DNA from 3 places in the Robertmurraya beringensis genome. Region 1 is predicted to be linked to each of the others. Evidence: riboswitches for the same ligand, from Rfam matches in the RefSeq annotation. Region 1 holds a riboswitch; each other region holds the start of a gene.
What was found. Region 1 has a riboswitch for S-adenosylmethionine ahead of ACFFHF_RS20100 (methionine biosynthesis PLP-dependent protein). Riboswitches for the same ligand answer to the same signal wherever they lie in the genome.
Positions count from the first base shown of each region.

Region 1 (2,206 bases):
AGTATACTTGTTCAGGAGGATTTTCCATGAATCTATGTAATTTCCAATCTCCATGTGTGATTTTTTCGTTCTTGCTGGATTCATCCACATTCACATACACAAGCGCACCTTTAGTGCCTTTATCCGTATGAACAGTAACATTTGTTCTGTCATACAAATTAGACTCTCTCCCCTCTTCAAAATCCTCCAATGCGTCAAGGAGAGGTAAAAGATTTTTACTAACTTCATATAACTCACCATGCACCTTACCGGAATTATTTAGTTCTAGAGTAGGATAACCGTTACCTGTATCAAAAAGCTCACCATTAACCCATGCCTGTTCAGCTATGCACGTAGCTTCCCTGATTAATCCGTGATTCGTTTCATGTTTGCGTAAAGTTCCATAAACAAAAAGTGTGATCGTATCCATCCTTCTCCCCCATCATACAAACTATTTACCATATTTTATCATGAAAAAAATCATTACGTGAAAATCCTGTAACAGAATATTAATAATTTTATGGCAAAAAATATGGAGTTTTGGGTTTTCAAATGGATTGAAACCCGATACAATTATAAAAAGCTAGAAAATTCAGTCCATTTTAAGGAGGCTTTTAAATGAAGATTATGAGTAATGAAATGTTAGTTGTCTCGTATCGGAATGCATTGAAGTCAGGTGAAAATAAAGAATGGGCGAAGTTTTTGAAGAAGGAAATTGAGAAAAGAAACTTAAAACCGACAATTAAATCGTAGGACACAACCACCGGCTTCTATAAGCTGGTGGTTTTATGTATTGTACAAAATAAAGAAGACGGGGTTTCCCCGTCTATAACTGATTGATCATATTTAAGTACAGTTGTTGCGGGGGTTGACTGGAGAGTCGTTTCTCCTTTTGAGCTGATTCATTTATTTCTCTCATTTCAAGAGGAAAATCCACGTGACCACCTACAAAATAACCTTGAAGACTCTCACCTAAAATAAATAATTCAATTCCATCTTCGGTAACAAAAAAGGTGTCTTCATTCAACATATACCGATGATGACATCTGCTTTTCGTTTGCATGAATTTCCCTCCACTTTTTGTTCTCAAACCCATTATATATTAAATGTTCTGAATATTCATATAGTAAATTTTAGGAAATTGCGAAGAATATTGTCGTAAATTTGTAAAAAAGATTGACACTTAGCAATTTACTGTAGTAAAGTTAGAAAAAATTAAATGTTTTGATTTCTTATCAAGAGAGGTCGAGGGTCTGGCCCTATGAAGCCTCAGCAACCATCAATTTTTTGAAAAGGTGCTAATTCCAGCAAGTATTTTACTTGGAAGATAAGAAGAATGGCTCATGTTGATAACAAAGTCTTCTTCTTAGAGAGAAGACTTTTTTTTATTATTAGGATGTTGGGAGAGACTAGAATGTACAAAAATGAAACTAAGGTAGCGCAGATCGGGAACAGAAGTGAAACTCAAACGGGAACAGTAAATCCACCTGTTTACTTTTCGACAGCTTATCGACACGAAGGAATTGGCCAATCAACAGGCTTTGATTATATTCGCACAGGCAATCCAACAAGAAAACTTGTAGAGGCGGCAATTGCTGATTTAGAAGGCGGTGATCAAGGATTTGCCTGTAGTTCTGGAATGGCTGCTATCACTACGATTCTTGCAATCTTTGAATCTGGTGATGAATGGATCGTATCAAGGGACTTATACGGTGGAACCTATCGAATCTTAGAACAAGGCTTTAAAAAATGGGGACTTACGAGTACGTATGTACAAACTCATGACGTAAGCATTATCGAACAAGCCATTACTGAGAAAACAAAAGCTATCTTCATTGAAACACCAACCAATCCATTGATGGAAGAAACGGATATTCAAGCGGTTGCTGAGCTAGCGAAAAAATATAATATTTTATTAATTGTCGACAATACATTTTATACTCCATTACTTCAAAGACCGATCGAGCTTGGAGCTGACATTGTCATTCATAGCGCTACCAAATACTTAGGTGGGCATAATGATGTGCTAGCTGGCTTGATCGTTGGAAAAGGAAAAGAAGTTTGTGAACAGCTTGGATTCCACCACAACTCTATTGGAGCAGTTTTAAGTCCGTTTGACTCTTGGCTCCTTATTCGTGGGATGAAGACTTTAGCGCTTAGAATGAAACAGCATGAAACAAATGCAAGAGAGCTTGCAAGCTTTTTAAAGACTCATGAAAACGTGGTA
Region 1 is NZ_JBHLUU010000122.1:39,025-41,230, reverse strand. It holds gene ACFFHF_RS20115 (gamma-glutamylcyclotransferase) at 1-409, opposite strand, end outside; gene sda (sporulation histidine kinase inhibitor Sda) at 598-732, shown strand; gene ACFFHF_RS20105 (hypothetical protein) at 806-1,042, opposite strand; SAM riboswitch class I at 1,209-1,313, shown strand; gene ACFFHF_RS20100 (methionine biosynthesis PLP-dependent protein) at 1,394-2,206, shown strand, end outside.

Region 2 (2,206 bases), on a different contig from region 1:
TAGATAGGACGTCTTAAATCAAGCATATTAATGATTCCAGCTGGACGAAGATCGAAGTTATTACGAACTACTTCAATAAGAACTTCTTCACTTACTTCGCTTGTTCCAAAAGTATCAATAGAGATAGATACTGGATGTGCAACACCGATTGCATATGCAAGCTGTACTTCCACTTTATCTGCTAGGCCTGCAGCAACAAGATTCTTTGCTACATAACGAGCAGCATAAGCAGCTGAACGGTCAACCTTTGTAGGATCCTTACCAGAGAATGCGCCGCCACCGTGACGAGCATAACCACCGTACGTATCAACAATAATTTTACGTCCTGTTAATCCAGCGTCACCTTGTGGTCCACCGATTACGAAACGTCCAGTTGGGTTAATGAAATACTTTGTATTTTCATCAATTAACTCTTCTGGTACAACAGGATTAATAACATACTCTTTAAGATTTCGTTGAATTTGCTCCAATGTTACTTCAGGATGGTGCTGTGTTGAAATAACAATGGTATCAATACGAACTGGTTTATTATTTTCATCGTATTCAACTGTAACTTGAGTTTTACCATCAGGACGAAGGTAAGGTAGAATATCTTCCTTACGAACTTCAGTTAATCTTCGAGCTAGTTTATGTGCTAAAGAAATTGGAAGAGGCATAAGCTCTTTTGTTTCATTACAAGCAAAACCAAACATTAATCCTTGGTCTCCTGCTCCAATTGCATCAATTTCTTCATCAGACATGGATCCTTCACGTGCTTCTAGTGCTTGGTCTACTCCCATTGCAATATCAGCTGATTGCTCATCAATAGAAGTTAAAACCGCACATGTTTCAGAATCGAAACCATATTTTGCACGAGTGTACCCAATTTCCTTAATTGTTTCGCGAACAATCTTTGGAATATCTACGTATGTAGAGGTTGTAATTTCCCCAGCAACTAATACTAACCCTGTAGTTACTGACGTTTCAGCAGCAACACGAGCATTTGCGTCTTTTGCTAAAATAGCATCTAAAATTGAGTCTGAAATTTGGTCACTGATCTTATCCGGATGACCTTCTGTAACTGACTCGGATGTAAATAAACGACGTTTTTTTGACATCTCCTGACCTCCTATTTTATTTATACTTGAGAAAAAGGTATGCTTATCATATCAACATAAACAAAACCTTCCATTTGATACGGAACTCATTCCCTAAGTAGTATGAAATAAACATGCCATTTTTATTATGAAGGTTTGAAAAATTACCCACCGCAATAAAAACTTTATGCAAAATAAAAAACCTTCCCTGCTTGAGGAAAGGGTGATAGCAAAGTAATTTGCGCCTTTCGCTCTTATCGTTCAAGGACTAAAATCCTTGCCTCAGGTTAGCACCTTCTCTTTTATATTAATTACAGTTTATGTAATTAATTATTAAAGCAGGTTGCTGGGTTTCATAGGGCCTGTCCCTCCACCAGCTCGGGATAAGAGAGTATCCGTTCAATGTAGAATAATACCGTACTTCGTCAAATACTGTCAACATCTTTATGAAAAATAGTTGGTTCTTTCTTCAAATAATGAGCAACTAATATCTTCCCATTTCCATATTCCCAAGACCTTCCCATCTGGAAGAATAATATGAACACTTAGCATCATATAACGCAATTGTTCCCATTTGAATTTGTCCCTTCTATTAATAGTATAGACTATTGCCTGCGATCCATCCTTTTATGAAATAAAAAGGCTTAAAAATAGGTCGAATACGATGTTTTTTCTTGCACCCTCTAATATTTTTTCAAATAGTATAGACTAATTAAGTTAATGTGTTATACTAATTAAAAATAACAAATAAAGGTAGGTAGTCATCAGATGAACTCTGTCCGTATTTCTAACCAATTAAGTGAATTGTTAGCCTCTGGTCATGTGCATGTGCAACTATCTGTACCACAATTAGTTGAAAAGGTTCTTACTAGAAACGAAGGAGTCTTAACTTCGACAGGAGCAGTTCGAGCAACAACAGGAAAATATACTGGTCGGTCTCCTAAAGACAAATTCATCGTTGAAGAAGCTTCAACAAAGGACAAGATTGACTGGGGAACAGTTAACCAACCAATCTCTCCAGAAGTATTCGAACGTTTATATAATAAAGTACTAGGTTACTTGAAAGATAGAGATGAGCTGTTTGTTTTCAAAGGGTTTGCTGGTGCAGATAAGAAGCATCGCCTACCCAT
Region 2 is NZ_JBHLUU010000009.1:35,552-37,757, reverse strand. It holds gene metK (methionine adenosyltransferase) at 1-1,097, opposite strand, end outside; SAM riboswitch class I at 1,328-1,466, opposite strand; gene pckA (phosphoenolpyruvate carboxykinase (ATP)) at 1,845-2,206, shown strand, end outside.
Region 2: linked by a shared signal. The riboswitch ahead of metK (methionine adenosyltransferase) and the one ahead of ACFFHF_RS20100 (methionine biosynthesis PLP-dependent protein) in region 1 are both predicted to bind S-adenosylmethionine.

Region 3 (2,206 bases), on a different contig from region 1:
CTAAAAAACATCATGTGCACATAGTTGGAGGATCTGTTGCTTCTCAAGAAAATAACGGTGTATACAACACCATGCTGGTTATTAGTAACGAAGGAGAACTTGTTTCCACATACAGTAAAGCGCATCTTTTTAAGCTAATGAATGAGCATGAACATCTTCAATCAGGCAGTACAAACGGGATGTTTGCTCTAGACAAGAATTTATTTGCAGGATTCATATGCTATGATATTCGCTTTCCTGAATGGATTCGTGCTCATACGACAGAAGGAGCGGAAACTATCGTTGTTGTTGCTGAGTGGCCTCTCCCTCGATTGAACCATTGGAGATCTTTATTAATTGCTAGAGCGATTGAAAATCAATGCTTTGTCATAGCATGCAATCGTTCAGGCTCAGATCCCGACAATGTGTTTGCTGGGCATTCATTGATTATTAATCCTTGGGGAGAAGTAATTGCTGAGGGAGACGAACTTGAATCTATTGTAACTGGTCAAATCGATTTGGCAGAAGTAAAGAAAGTCCGCAACACGATTCCGATATTTTCAGACCGTCGGACAGACTTATATTAAAAACTGTTGACAACTTTAACACTATGCTGATATGATTCTGATCAGTGAATATTAACTGAAAATTACATCTCTTATCAAGAGTAGGCAGAGGGATTTGGCCCGATGAAGCCCAGCAACCGACCGTAATTCCATTGTGAAATGGGGCGCTATCAATTTAGCGCCGGATAAATCCGTAAGGCACGGTGCTAATTCCAACAGAAAGAAATTTCCTTTCTGGTAGATAAGAGGTTTGTTGACTAAAGCCTCAAACCTCTTTCTAGTAGAAAGAGGTTTTTTTATGCAATAGGAGGATAATCATTATGTCAACAGTAATACAAGAAACTTATCAACCATTAACAGAAGAAACAGCCATCTTATTAGCAAAAGAGAGAAATTTATTCTCCGAAAATAGTACTCTATCGTGTACAGAAATAGGAGATGGCAATTTAAATTTAGTTTTTCATATTAAAGATCAAGATGGAAAAGGCATCATCATAAAACAAGCTCTTCCATATGCAAAAGTAGTAGGTGAGTCATGGCCACTCACTTTAAAACGTGCCACTATTGAAGCAGAAGCATTAAAACTATTTAAAAAGCATGCTCCTGACTTTGTTCCTGACGTGTATTATACGAATGAAGTATTAGCTATTACGATTATGGAAGATTTATCACATTTGACTATCTCTAGAAAAGGGTTAATTGACGGAAACGAATATCCCCTGCTTGCAAGTCATCTTGGCACATACTTAGCCAATACAACCTTTTTCACATCAGAGTTCGGGGTGGATAAGGGACAAAAGAAAGAGCTTGTTGGAAAATTTATCAACCCAGAATTATGTAAAATTACTGAGGACCTAATTTTCTCCGATCCTTACTTTGATGCAGAGACCAATGATTTTGAACCACAGCTCACTTCAACCGTTGAAAAACTATGGAAGGATACAGAGTTAAAACTTCAGGTAGCCTTACTGAGAAAAAGCTTCTTAACGGAAGCGGAAGCACTTTTACATGGTGATCTTCATACAGGCAGCTTATTTGTTTCGAAGGAAGAAACAAAAGTAATTGACCCAGAATTTGCATACTTTGGTCCTGTAGGTTTTGATATTGGTCAAGTCATTGCCAATTTATTGTTCCAAGCAATTGCCTTCGAAGAAAAATCCGATTCGATATACTCACAGGTAAGAACATTTTGGAATGTGTATCAAAATCAATTTTCAATCCTATGGGAACATGACAATTTAGAACCATTTGCTCGTATTGACGGTTTCCTTTCTTCTACTCTACAAAAATACTTTCAGGATGCAGTTGGTTTTGCTGGATGCGAACTAATAAGAAGAACAATCGGTCTTGCCCATGTAGCAGACTTGGATGGTCTTCCAGATGAAAAGGAACGAATTGCAGCGAAGGAAAAATCATTAGCGTTAGGTAGAGAATTAATTCTCAAGCGCAATGAATTCACATCCATTGAAGAGTTAGTTACATTTTTACAAACAAAAAAATACGAGTAGAATGATTCTCTACTCGTAATCTTACTATCGTTTAAAGCCAGCTCCTTCTAATGTAAGGAGCTTTTCCTTTATATCTGTACGTGTTCCTGCATAACCTGTTAGCTTCTGATTTTTCCCTATTACTCTATGGCATGGAATAATAACAGGAAGACG
Region 3 is NZ_JBHLUU010000119.1:31,182-33,387, forward strand. It holds gene ACFFHF_RS18920 (carbon-nitrogen family hydrolase) at 1-566, shown strand, start outside; SAM riboswitch class I at 635-793, shown strand; gene mtnK (S-methyl-5-thioribose kinase) at 866-2,053, shown strand; gene ACFFHF_RS18930 (methylated-DNA--[protein]-cysteine S-methyltransferase) at 2,078-2,206, opposite strand, start outside.
Region 3: linked by a shared signal. The riboswitch ahead of mtnK (S-methyl-5-thioribose kinase) and the one ahead of ACFFHF_RS20100 (methionine biosynthesis PLP-dependent protein) in region 1 are both predicted to bind S-adenosylmethionine.